One region of the Eubacterium sp. An3 genome, then DNA from elsewhere that is predicted to be linked to it. Evidence: riboswitches for the same ligand, from Rfam matches in the RefSeq annotation. Region 1 holds a riboswitch; each other region holds the start of a gene.
What was found. A riboswitch is a leader RNA that binds a small molecule or an ion and turns the genes downstream of it on or off. The one in region 1 is predicted to bind thiamine pyrophosphate.
Positions count from the first base shown of each region.

Region 2: it holds a riboswitch for thiamine pyrophosphate, as region 1 does, so the genes downstream of both, B5F87_RS05700 (thiamine-binding protein) here and thiS (sulfur carrier protein ThiS) in region 1, are expected to answer to the same signal.
Region 3: it holds a riboswitch for thiamine pyrophosphate, as region 1 does, so the genes downstream of both, thiM (hydroxyethylthiazole kinase) here and thiS (sulfur carrier protein ThiS) in region 1, are expected to answer to the same signal.

Region 1 covers NZ_NFIR01000006.1:102,859-107,063, forward strand. Annotated here, with positions in the region: gene B5F87_RS08035 (DUF368 domain-containing protein) at 1-66, shown strand, start outside; gene B5F87_RS08040 (HAD family phosphatase) at 358-1,026, opposite strand; TPP riboswitch at 1,256-1,361, shown strand; gene thiS (sulfur carrier protein ThiS) at 1,634-1,831, shown strand; gene thiF (sulfur carrier protein ThiS adenylyltransferase ThiF) at 1,838-2,557, shown strand; gene B5F87_RS08055 (thiazole synthase) at 2,614-3,384, shown strand; gene thiH (2-iminoacetate synthase ThiH) at 3,483-4,205, shown strand, end outside.
Region 2 covers NZ_NFIR01000004.1:32,871-37,075, forward strand. Annotated here, with positions in the region: gene B5F87_RS05690 (ABC transporter substrate-binding protein) at 77-1,111, opposite strand; gene B5F87_RS05695 (ABC transporter permease) at 1,098-1,889, opposite strand; gene B5F87_RS05700 (thiamine-binding protein) at 1,858-2,154, opposite strand; TPP riboswitch at 2,203-2,309, opposite strand; gene B5F87_RS05705 (GTP-binding protein) at 2,381-3,352, opposite strand; gene B5F87_RS05710 (CobW family GTP-binding protein) at 3,372-4,205, opposite strand, start outside.
Region 3 covers NZ_NFIR01000014.1:54,645-58,849, reverse strand. Annotated here, with positions in the region: gene B5F87_RS12070 (LPS biosynthesis protein) at 104-427, shown strand; gene B5F87_RS12065 (Na+/H+ antiporter NhaC family protein) at 685-2,013, shown strand; TPP riboswitch at 2,073-2,183, shown strand; gene thiM (hydroxyethylthiazole kinase) at 2,269-3,090, shown strand; gene thiE (thiamine phosphate synthase) at 3,102-3,755, shown strand; gene B5F87_RS12050 (HAD family phosphatase) at 3,736-4,205, shown strand, end outside.

The DNA of each region.
Region 1 (4,205 bases):
GTGGTCGGCATCGTGGCTGCGCTGGCACTGGACGCCTTTAATTCAAAGATTCCGGTGGAGGACTAATCCTGCCGGGTGTATCTAATCCTACCGGATGTATTAAGCCTGGCAGATAAATGAAGACTGACAGGCAGCCCTCATTACAAAATAATGGGCAATAAAAAGACATAATCAAGAGCATAATAAAAAGAGTGAATGTTTCCGTGCATCAAAGAAAATTGACTCCCAAAGGAGTTCTCTGCTTCTTTGAATGCATATAGACATTCACTCTTTTTTATAAATGAACTTTGCAGTTAAGCTTTAGGGTTTCCCGGCTATTTCTTAACTATTCATCTTTATTCGACAGACCGGCTTCTGTTATACCTGCCCTTCTCTCAGCCGCTCCCGCAGATATTCTTTTACTTCGATCAAAGACGGCAGAATACAGCAGGCAAGCTCACGCATCTCCTCATCCGGCTGTTTGATATCCGGCACCATGATGCAGGAAAGCCCGGCCCTCGTGGCAGAACGGACGCCGTTAAAGGAATCTTCCACGGCGTAAGCGTTTTCCGGCTCCACGCCCAGACGCCCGCAGGCTTTCAGATAGATCTCCGGGTCCGGCTTGCTTTTTGTGATGGTATCGCCGCAGACCATCACATCAAAATACGGCAGCAGCCCTGCCTCCCTGATCTCGTCATGGACGATGGCCTCCCTGGAAGAGGTGGCGAGGGCAATCTTAATCCCCTGCTCCTTCAGGAACGACAGAAGCTCCTCCACGCCTGCTTTCTTCGGAAGCTTGCCGCCGCTGGCCCGCTCACGGAACAGGCGAATCACTTCTTTTTCATAAGCATCGTACGGGAAATCCTGTCCGTACACATCAAGAAATATCTCTTTGGTCTCCGCATCATTGACGCCCAGACAAAGGTAATTGGTATGTTCCACATCCGGAATCCCGTCTTTCTTTGTGACATCCACCCAGCACTGTGTTAACAGAGTCTCGGAGTCAAAAATGACGCCGTCCATGTCAAAAACAACTGCCTGAATCATAGTATCCTCCCTGAAATAAATGTATCGTGATCACACTGCTCTCTTTTCGCCGCACCGGACCTTCCGGCCGCCCAAAAATCGCAGTGTTTGCGCCTATCATATCGTGTTTTGGGGGAAAATACAAGACCCACGCTACAATCCTCTCTTTCTCCTGACAAAAGGCAGTCTTTTGATGAAACGCACATTTTTTTCTTGACATTTCTTTAAAATACTTTTATATTAGAAAACGTAAATAAATACGGGGAGCTTGTAAACAGGCTGAGAGGAAGTTGTGAATTTCGACCCGGAAACCTGATTTGGATAATGCCAACGTAGGAATAAGATGACAATTGCGGGAGATGGCAGATGCCACCTCCCGATTTTTGCTTATTATCAGGATATTTACACAATAACATAAGGTAGAACATGTGATTGAACGGAGACAATTTCTGGTTCATGAAGGGGTGCACCACCGCGGGTGTATTCTTTCGTGAACCTTTTTTTATAGGATTTTTACTACAATTCCTAAAGAAAGCTACGGCGCAGGTGCATACGTTATTCTACTGATTTTTTGTTTGAACCAACCCCTTCGGATCCAATCGCACTACCTCAGAAAGGAGGATTCTTTATGATACGGGTCAACGGACAGGAAGAAGTCTGGGAAGAAAACCTGACCATTCAGGACTACATTTCCCGCCACGGCTACCGAACAAACCGTATTGCCGTGGAAAAGAACGGGAACATCGTGCCAAAACGGGAATACGCGGATACCGTGATCGCAGACGGCGACCAGATTGAAGTCGTAAGTTTTGTGGGAGGAGGATGATAGCAAATGGCTGAGTATTTTGACAAATATGAACGAGAAATGACGATTTCAGGGCGGCATCCGGGCAGTCCGGCGCCGATTCCCACCCGGGAAGAGCTTCATCAGGCTCTGGTCTGCCGCCATACCGGGGCGGTGCAGCGCCATCTTTCAAAGGCGTGGGTTGCCATGGCGGGACTGGGCGGCCTTGGCTCCAATATTGCCATCTTCCTTGCCCGCATCGGCGTGGGGCATCTGCATCTCATTGACTTTGACCGGGTGGATATCACAAACCTGAACCGGCAGCAATATTTTATTCATCAGATAGGCATGGCAAAGACCGAGGCTCTGACGGACATCCTTCTGGCCATCAATCCTTACCTGACCATCCGGAAGGATTGTGTCCGGGTCACAAGGGAAAATGTGCCGGAGTTGTTCCGGGATGACACCTATATTTGCGAGGCCTTTGACGTGCCGGAGAATAAGGCAATGCTGGCTGAAGCGGTGCTGGAGCATTTCCCGGAAAAATATCTCATCGCCGCCAGCGGTATGGCGGGCTACGGAGACAGCAACTCAATCCGCACAAGAAAAATCTCCTCGCATTTCTATCTTTGCGGAGATGAAACGGCGGAAGTCTCCGAGGGCCACAGTCTGATGGCACCCCGGGTGGCGCTCTGTGCGGCCCACCAGGCAAACCTGGTGGTGGAACTGATCCTGAAACAGGCAGGAACCCGGGGACAGGGATCATGACACCATCTCCACTCCGCCGGAAAACCATAAAAAACACTAAAAGAAAGGACGAAACAATGACAAAGGATACATGGAAATTAGGGAACCACGAATTTACATCCAGATTTATTCTGGGCTCCGGCAAATATTCCCTGGAGCTCATCAAAGCGGCTGTGGAGGAGGCTGGGGCGCAGATTGTGACCATGGCTCTGCGCCGGGCCAACGAGGGCGGCCTCGCCAACATTCTTGACTACATTCCGGAAGATGTCACTCTTCTTCCAAACACCTCCGGCGCCAGAAATGCCGATGAGGCCGTCCGCATCGCCCGGCTTGCCAGAGAGGTCTGCGGCAGTGATTTCATCAAAATCGAGATCATGCGGGATACCAAATATCTCCTGCCGGATAATTACGAGACAGTTAAGGCAACGGAAATTCTCGCAAAAGAGGGTTTCATCGTCATGCCTTATATGTACCCGGACTTAAATATGGCCAGGGATATGACCGAGGCCGGTGCCGCCTGCATCATGCCGCTGGGCGCGCCAATCGGTTCCAACAAAGGGCTGTGCACAAAGGAATTCATCCAGATCCTCATTGATGAAATTGATCTGCCGATTATCGTGGACGCAGGTATCGGCCGTCCGTCCCAGGCCTGCGAGGCCATGGAAATGGGTGCCGCGGCGGTCATGGCAAACACTGCCATCGCCACCGCCGGTGATGTGAAACAGATGGCCGGTGCCATGAAAAAAGCCGTGGAGGCCGGCAGAGCCGCTTACCTTGCCGGTATGGGAAATGTACGGGCCAAAGGAGCCAGCGCTTCCTCCCCCCTCACCGGCTATCTGAGAGATTAACAGCGAGGAGGATAAGAATGAACACAGAAACTCATATCAACGAAAGTATTTTAAGCGACGAAATCCGCGAACATCAGAAAGAAAACCGCATCGATCACATGACCTATCTGCCGGATATGGAAGACATCGGTTCCGATGTGATGGATCAGGTGATTTCCGCCATGAACGCCTACAATTATGACATTTACACCGAAAACGACGTGCGCCGCGCCCTCTCCCACGACAACCGTTCCCTGGAGGATTTCAAGGCGCTGCTGTCCCCGGCGGCGCTGCCTTTGCTGGAAGACATCGCCCAGGCGGCCCAGGCGGAGACCCGGAAACATTTCGGCAATTCTGTCTGCATGTTCACTCCGGCCTACATCGCCAATTATTGCGAAAATTACTGCATTTACTGCGGGTTTAACTGCCACAATCACATCAAACGGGCCCAGCTCAACGAAGAGGAAATCGAGAAGGAGTTTGCCGCCATCGCCAAAACTGGTCTGCAGGAAATCCTCATTCTGACCGGTGAAAGCCGGAAACGTTCCACTGTGGAATATATCGGCCGGGCCTGTGAAATCGCCCGGAAATATTTCCGGGTGGTCGGTCTGGAAGTTTATCCGATGAACTCCGACGAGTACGCCCATCTACATCAGTGCGGGGCAGACTACGTCACTGTTTTTCAGGAAACATACAACTCTGACAAATACGAAACCCTCCACTTAGCCGGCCACAAACGAATCTTTCCGTACCGGTTTAACGCCCAGGAGCGGGCTTTGATGGGCGGCATGCGAGGTGTGGGCTTCGCCGCTCTCCTGGGTCTTGATGATTTCCGGAAAGAT
Region 2 (4,205 bases), on a different contig from region 1:
TTTCAGAAATTCCGCATAATCTGCCGTCCGCCAAGGGGCGGACAGCATAACCGCGCCAATTCATAAACCGCGGCATTTACTGCGGCAGATAATCATTGGAATAACCAATTCCGGTCAGATCATTATCGGTCAGCTTATTTTCATAGAGCCATGTATAGAAGGCGTCCCATCTTGCCGGATCGATAACGCCCCAGGATGCCGCATCGGACACATACTGCTCTGAAATCCATTCCTGACTGGCATAAACCAGATCCTGAGAACCGGACAGGGAACCTGTGTTGTCCCCCTCCATGAGCAGATCAGCCGCTTCCTGAGGATTTTCCACAGCGTACTCATAACCTTTGGCTGTTGCCGAAAGAAATGCCTTTGCCACATCCGGGGATTCTTTCAGAAAATCATCGTTGGCAATGATGACCGGCGTATAATAGTCAAATACGGAATTGATATCCCGGAAGTTCCAGTAATCAAAATCCATTCCCCGCAGCTCGGCGTTAATGCCTCCCCATCCGTAGAAAATCCAGATGGCGTCAGTCTGTTTTGCTTCCAGCGCCGCCGGCTCATCGGTGATATCATTTGGAATCAGCGTCACTTTGCTGAAATCACCGCCGTCTTCTTTTACAACAGTCTCCAGAGTTGCCAGTTCAATCGGAGATTCCCAGGTGGAATAAGTCTTTCCTTCCAGTCCCTTTGGACGGTCAATGCCTTCGCCTGCTCTGGAAATGATTCCTGAAGTATTATGCTGCAGCACTGCAGCTACGGCCGTAATACCCAGCGGCTCATCGGAATCCAGAGCTGCCGCCATGGTATCCTGTGCCTCAATGGCAAACTGCGCCTGTCCGGAAGCGCACATGGTTGCCGCTCCATTTTCCGGCGGCTGCACGATCTCCACTTCCAGACCCGCATCCTCATAATAGCCCAGTGCCTGAGCCGCATACAGACCGGTGTGATTGGTATTTGGCGTCCAGTCCAGGCAAAAAGTAATTTTTGTCAGTTCTTTGTCCTCTCCTGTGGAAGACGCTTCATTGCCCGCGGAACCGCAGGCGGTAAGTCCCAGGAGCATTGCCGCCCCCAACATAACGGATACTGCTTTTTTCCAATTATTCTTTTTCATCTTTCTCTCCTCTTTCTTCCACCGCCATCCACGGCATGGATACTCGCCGTATCACATTTACCACCGCCATCAGCAGCAGGCTGATGACCACAATGAAAATGATGACGGCAAACATTTTGTCAAAAGCATATGCCTGTTTTACTCTGGTCATATAAACGCCGAGTCCCACAAAACCACCCAGCCATTCTGAAATAACCGCGCCTACCACTGCGTAGGAGGCGGAAATCTTGAGTCCCGCAAAAAACTGCGGCATGGCCGCCGGAATCTTCACATGCCAGAAAATCTGGAGCTTTGTCGCTCCCATGGCCCGCATCAGATCAATGGAATCCCTGTCAACACTTTTATATCCGTCCAGGAGTCCCACCGTGATCGGAAAAAATGTAGTGATGACCACCAGAGTAATCTTCGGCGCCATCCCAAAGCCCATCCACAAAACCAGCACCGGAGCAATGGCAATGGTCGGGATGGTCTGAGTAATAATCATAATTGGATAAAATGCCCTGTTAAGAATCAGAAAATGATCCATCAGCGTAGCGGTAATAAACGCCAGAATGATTCCGATGGAGAGGCCGTAAAACGCTTCCTGCAGCGTAGTACGCGCATGCTCCATGATAATTGGAAAATCTCCGATCAGCGCTTTCACCACGTCCACCGGCGACGGGAGCATATAGCCAGGCACAATGCCGGTCTCGCTCAAAATGAACCAGAGCAGCACGATGAGTGCCAGAGCCGCTGCCGCCGGAAGCTTACTGGTGATGTTTTGTAACCTTTTTGTCAATGGTCAGCACGTCTCCTTCCGGCTTATAAGAAATCTTTACATAGGTGTTCATGGCCTTGCAGCCAGCCTTGGCAGCCACGATCTGACAGTTTTTCACAATTTCCATGAGCTGATCATAATCACCCTCAATAGAAGTCTCACACGGTCCCACATAGTAACTGAGCCCTGTAGACTTAATGTAGTCGATCACCTCATCGACAATACGGATAACTTCATTTTCGTCCTGTACATTTGGTAAAACCTGAATTGCAACACTCGCGTTCATCTTATCTTCCTCCTTTGAACTAAAAAAACGCCCGCATAATGCGGACGCAAAAAACATCATAAATACTTCCTACGCTGGCATTATCCAACAGGTTAAAAGGGTCTAAGGTGTCACCTTACTCTCAGCTCATCTCATGAACTCCCCTGATTTATATTATCCAATTGGGGTAAGTATAGTACATTTCCCAACAAAAAACAAGTATATTTTCGTTGATTTTCTATCTCTTTTAGAAGTAAACCAGTTCGTCCACCGGCGGCTCCGCCGCCTCCACTCTCTTGGCGTAGAGCACCGGTCCTTCTTCGCCGTATTCCTTATTATATTCAATGCGGACTTCCGCTGTCAGATTCACCCACATCTTATTCTTTAACGACTTTATGGTAGATGACTTGGCATGATTCGTGTGGCAGAGATATCCGATAAACTGGATATCGTCAGCACAGCAGGTCATGGCATGACGCCCCGGCACAAAGCAACCCTTTGGCAGACGGATGGACTTGAAAACTCTTGTCTTCATGACCATGGTCTTTCCGTCATAAACCTCCGGCCGCTCCATGGCGTCCACAAACCAGATACCGTAATCCTCATCCTCAAGATGAATCTCATCACCTTCAATATCAAAAGGCAGCGTATCATCCTCTTCACCCATATCGTCATCATCCACCGATTCAAACAGAACCTGTGCCCGGCGGTTCACCGCCTTGATGCTTCTTCGCCAGGTCGCCCGCGGCATCTCTGCCGTGCAGCGGTTGATAATGACCATCTCTGCAATTTTGTACATTTCCACCGCCAGGGAGCGCATATTGTTCATATACAGATCAAAAGTCTCTCCGTTGACCGTCACGATGGTCTGGAACACCAGCAGCGGCGTATCGTCCATCTCCGTCATCATCCGCTCAACAGACCACATACCGTTATACTCAATGATCACCCGATCCGGATAATACTGCAGCACTTTGCTGATGAGGAAATCTTTATTAAAATCCTCTTCCTCCTCAACATACACAAGGGTAGTGTTGGTCTTCTTCAACAGCTCCTCGTCATACTCCTCCATGCCTTCTTCACAGGCAAACAGAAGCGTCCTCTCTCCGTTATTAAAATAATCTTCTTCCAGTGTGTCCTGAATAAATGAGGTCTTTCCACTCTCCAGAAAACCCATAAACACATAAACAGGAATCTCCATTTCTTTCTTTCCCGGCATAACTATCCTCCGTCAGATTCTATAATCCAAACAGCTCCGCAAGCTTATCTTCTTTCAGCTCAGAACCAATGACACAGATCCTTCCCGTATATTCCGCAGCACCGTACCGTACCTCTTCCTCGCCAGGAACCAGATCAAAATGCAGCCATTTACCGTTTTCATCCGGCACAATACCCTTGGCTCTCAGGATAATACCGTACTCTCTGCTGTCTTCATCAGCCAGCTTCTCAAGAATACCCCGAACCTGCTCTTCCGTAAATTTCTTCGGCGTCTCTTTTCCCCAGCTTGTGAACACTTCATCGGCGTGGTGATGGCCCTCATGACCATGATGATGGTGATCGTGTCCCTCGCAGCCGCAGTGATCATGATGATGCTCATGATCATGGTCGTGATGGTGCTCTTCGTGATGGCAGTGCTCGTCATCGTGGAGGTGTTCTTCATGGTCATGGCCTTCATGATCGTGGTCATGATCATGGTGATGCTCGTGGTCGTGGCAGTGTTCGCCTTCATGGTGATGATGACCACATTCCGGGCAGATCTCCGCCTCGCGAAGAAGGTCTTCAGCAAAATCATTCTTTCCTTCCATGACTTCAAGAATCTGTGCCCCGGTGATATCCTCCCACGGAGTTGTGACAATCGGGGAACGATCATTGAGTGTACGGATCAATTCAATGGTCTTCTCTAGCTTGTCTTCCTTCACATCCTGAGTACGGCTTAAAATGATCGTGCTGGCATACTGTACCTGGTTCTTGTAGAACTCGCCGAAGTTCTTCAGATACATTTTCGCGCGCTTCACATCCGCAACAGTAATGTAGCTGTCAAGTACCACATTTTCTCCATCCACAACTTTCTG
Region 3 (4,205 bases), on a different contig from region 1:
TTACAAGATGTCAGGGAGTTATTATTATATTGCATGGAACAGTTGTTACCATTGCACCTGACTTATAATAAGCAACCACGAATCAAAGAAAAGGAGTAGAAATATGATCATCGATGGAAATGAAATCGAAAAAGCAGCCATGAAAGAGTTTCACAAAGGCAACAGGAAAGAAGGTCTTCGCATCCAGGAAGAATTTGCCTCGGCATTTCGGGAAGAATACAAAGACAAAGATCATTGCCCCTGTAAAAAAGCCTGTCGTTACCACGGCAACTGTAAAGAATGCGTGGCTATCCACCGGGCCCACCAGGAACACGTGCCAAACTGTATGCGGCCGATGCTGAATAAAAAGATCCGGATGTTGTCAGAGTTGACAGAACACACCATTGCCAATGAAATTGAGGCGCCGAAAGAGGTGACGGTGAAGTAGGGCTTGTGAATCTGCATGCATAAAGATTTACGGATAATTTCAAAACCTATAGATTCAAATCGGCAAATCCCCATTTCAGTGATAAATCTCTGTGCATTTATGGTATAATAATCCCGGTGCCTTTTCGGACGCCGCAGGCGGAGAATCCTGCTCTGCAGGATTCTTTCTTAAATAAAGTATTTCGACGGAAAACTTTGTTTTTTTCGAAAAATGCCGTGCTACTTTTAAATTTATTTGCAAGAGAGGAAAGTATTATTATGAAGAAAGAAAACTGGAAAGCACTGCTGCCTATCGGGGTATTTCTGGTGCTGTATCTGGGCCTGGGGATTTTGTTTGAGTATGTGATGAAGATACCGATGGGATTTTATAATGTTCCTATTGTGGTTTCGTTTCTGGCGGCATTGCTGGTGGCCTGTATACAGAATCCGAAGCTTAATTTTGATAAAAAGCTGGCAATTATGGCAAAGGGTGTGGGTGATAAAAATATCGTGACAATGATTCTTATTTTCCTGGCTGCCGGCGTTTTTGTGGGCGTTGTGGGAAGAAGCAGCGCGGAGAGTGTGGCCTATTGCCTTCTGTCACTGATTCCGGCGCAGTATGCGGTAGTTGTGTTGTTTGTGGTCAGTGCTTTTGTATCGCTGGCTATGGGAACCTCGGTGGGAACCATCACCCTGCTTACGCCGATTGCCGTGGCTGTATCGGAAGCGTCCGGATTCGGAGCGGCTGCCTGTGTAGGTGCTGTGGTAGGTGGAGCTATGTTCGGAGATAACCTGTCCTTCATTTCTGATACGACCATTGCGGCCTGTAACGGGCAGGGCTGTGCCATGAGAGATAAGTTCCGGGCTAACTTCAAGATTGCGCTGCCGGCAGCGCTGGCGGCCATGGTGGTGATTTTTCTTATGACTTCCGGAAATGTGCCGGAAGGGCGGATTGTACAGGATTATAATCTGATTCAAGTGATTCCTTATCTGCTTGTTCTGGTGGGAGGAATCATCGGCATCAACGTCTTTGTGGTTCTGCTCATTGGAATTGTATCGGGAGCTTTCATCATGCTGGTGACGGGCAATGTTTCCGGTGTGGATCTGCTGACCAACATGGGTTCAGGAGCGGCCGGTATGTATGAGACGATCATGGTGACTATTCTGGTGTCAGCTATCGGAGGCCTGATTGGAGAATACGGGGGATTTGATGCGCTGCTGCATTTTATAAAAAGAGTTTTCCGGAGCCGGAACGGCGGAAAGCTGGGGATCGGTCTGCTTGTGGGGGCGCTTGATATCGCAACTGCCAATAATACGGTAGCTATCGTTATGGCCAATCCCATAGCAAAGGATATGGCGGAAGATTATGGAATCAGTCCGCAGAATACGGCGTCAATTCTTGATACATTTTCCTGCATCTTTCAGGGAGTGATTCCTTACGGAGCCCAGATGCTCATCGCTCTGTCTGCATCGGCGGAGCTGGGCAGTGAATTATCGGCTTTTGATGTGATGCCTAATCTGATTTATCCATATATGCTGCTGATCAGTTCATTGATTTTTATGTTTTTAGTGCCGGATAAAAAGAGACCGGAAAAGGCTGAGAAATAAGAATTGTCTGAAAAACAGTTGCAAAACCGGTAAAAAGTAGTATAATAAAAATGTTTGTAATAATAAAAACGGGGAGCTTGCGTATCAAGCAGGCTGAGAGGAGACTGAATCGTCTCGACCCTTTACCTGATTTGGATAATGCCAACGTAGGGATATACAGGCACGAAGAATTTCGGCGGATATGTCAGTTTGGCATATCCGCCTTTTGGCGTCCCGGAGGGCAATCAGGCATATCAGAGAACAGGAGGAAATGTAATGCTTGGAAAATGTTTTGACAATGTGAGAAAGACCGTTCCGCTGGTTCACAATATTACCAATTATGTGACGGTCAATGATGTGGCGAATGTACTGCTGGCATGCGGAGGCAGCCCGATCATGTCTGATGAACCGAGGGATGTGGTGGATATCACTTCCATCTGCGGCGGTCTGAACATCAATATCGGTACCCTGAATGAAAGAAGTATTCAGGGAATGTTTGCTGCCGGAAAACGGGCCAATGCTCTTGATCATGTGGTTCTGCTGGACCCGGTGGGCGCCGGAGCCAGCGCGCTTCGTACTGATACTGCGGTGGAACTGATGAAGGAGCTGGAACTTAGCGCCATTCGGGGAAATATTTCAGAAATCAAGACGCTGGCCCATGGCAGCGGAACTACAAAAGGAGTGGACGCCGATGTGGCGGATGCCGTGACGGAAGATAATCTTGAAGAAGCGGTGGCATTTGTTAAAGAATTTGCGAAAAAGGCGGAATGTATCGTGGCGATCACCGGCGCCATCGATCTGGTCAGCGATGGCGAAGTCTGCTATGTGATTCGAAACGGCCGCCCGGAAATGGGCAGAATCACCGGAACCGGATGCCAGCTTTCCGGCATGATGACCGCATTTCTGGTAGCGAATCCGGATAACCAGACAGAAGCAGCTGCAGCTGCCGTCTGCGCCATGGGACTGGCCGGGGAGATCGGATGGAGCCGGATGCAGGAAGGGGATGGAAATTCCACTTACCGTAACCGGATTATCGATGCCATCTACAATATGAACGGAGACACCCTGGATAAAGGCGCCCGTTTTGAAATCAGATAGGGAGGACAGCTATGAGATTCGATAAAAAAGACCTGCTTTTATATGCGGTTACCGACAGAAGCTGGCTGGGAGGCCGCACGCTGTATCAGGATGTGGAAGCAGCAATAAAAGGAGGGGCTACATTTATTCAGCTTCGGGAGAAGAATCTGGATGAGGCGCATTTTCTGGAAGAAGCCAAAGAAATTAAAGAACTTTGCAAGAAATATCAGGTTCCTTTTGTGATCAATGATAATGTGGACATTGCTCTGGCTATGGATGCCGACGGCGTTCATGTGGGGCAGAGCGATATGGAAGCGGGAGCAGTGAGGGAAAAACTCGGTCCTGACAAGATTATCGGCGTGTCTGCCCAGACGGTGGAACAGGCACTTCTGGCGGAGCAAAAAGGCGCGGACTATCTGGGCGTGGGCGCGGTATTTCCGACCGGTTCCAAAGATGATGCCGTGGAGGTCAGTCACGAGACATTGAAGGCCATCTGTGAGGCGGTGAAGATTCCGGTCATTGCCATCGGCGGAATCAGCACAGGAAATGTGATGGAATTGTCCGGCAGCGGTATCTGCGGCATAGCGGTGATCAGCGCTATATTTGCAAAACCGGATATCGAGGCGGCGGCAAAAGAGTTGAAGGAACAGACGGAGAAGATGTTAAATGACAGGAGCAATATTTGATGTGGATGGTACTCTGCTTGATTCCATGCCTATCTGGGAAGACGTCAGCGTCCGCTATCTGAAGAGTCTTGGCGTGGAGGCGGAGAATAATCTCCCGCAGAAACTGGAACGGATGTCCGTGGAGGAAGGAGCGGCCTACATAAAAGAAAATTATGGGCTTAGCGAGACGGAAGAAGAAATCGCAGCCGCCACATTAAAAATCGTGGAAGATTTTTATTATAACGAGGCTCCTCTGAAGCCGGGAGTGAGAGAATATCTGGACAGGCTGAGGGCAGAAAATATTCCCATGGTGATCGCCACCTCCAGCGGGAGACCCCATGTGGAAGCGGCTTTGCGGCGTCTGGGAGTCCTTGACTATTTTGGCAAAATATTTACCTGCTCAGAGGTGGGCGAAGGAAAGACCCGCCCGCTGATTTATGAGAAAGCAGGAGAATACATCGGCGGAGACTT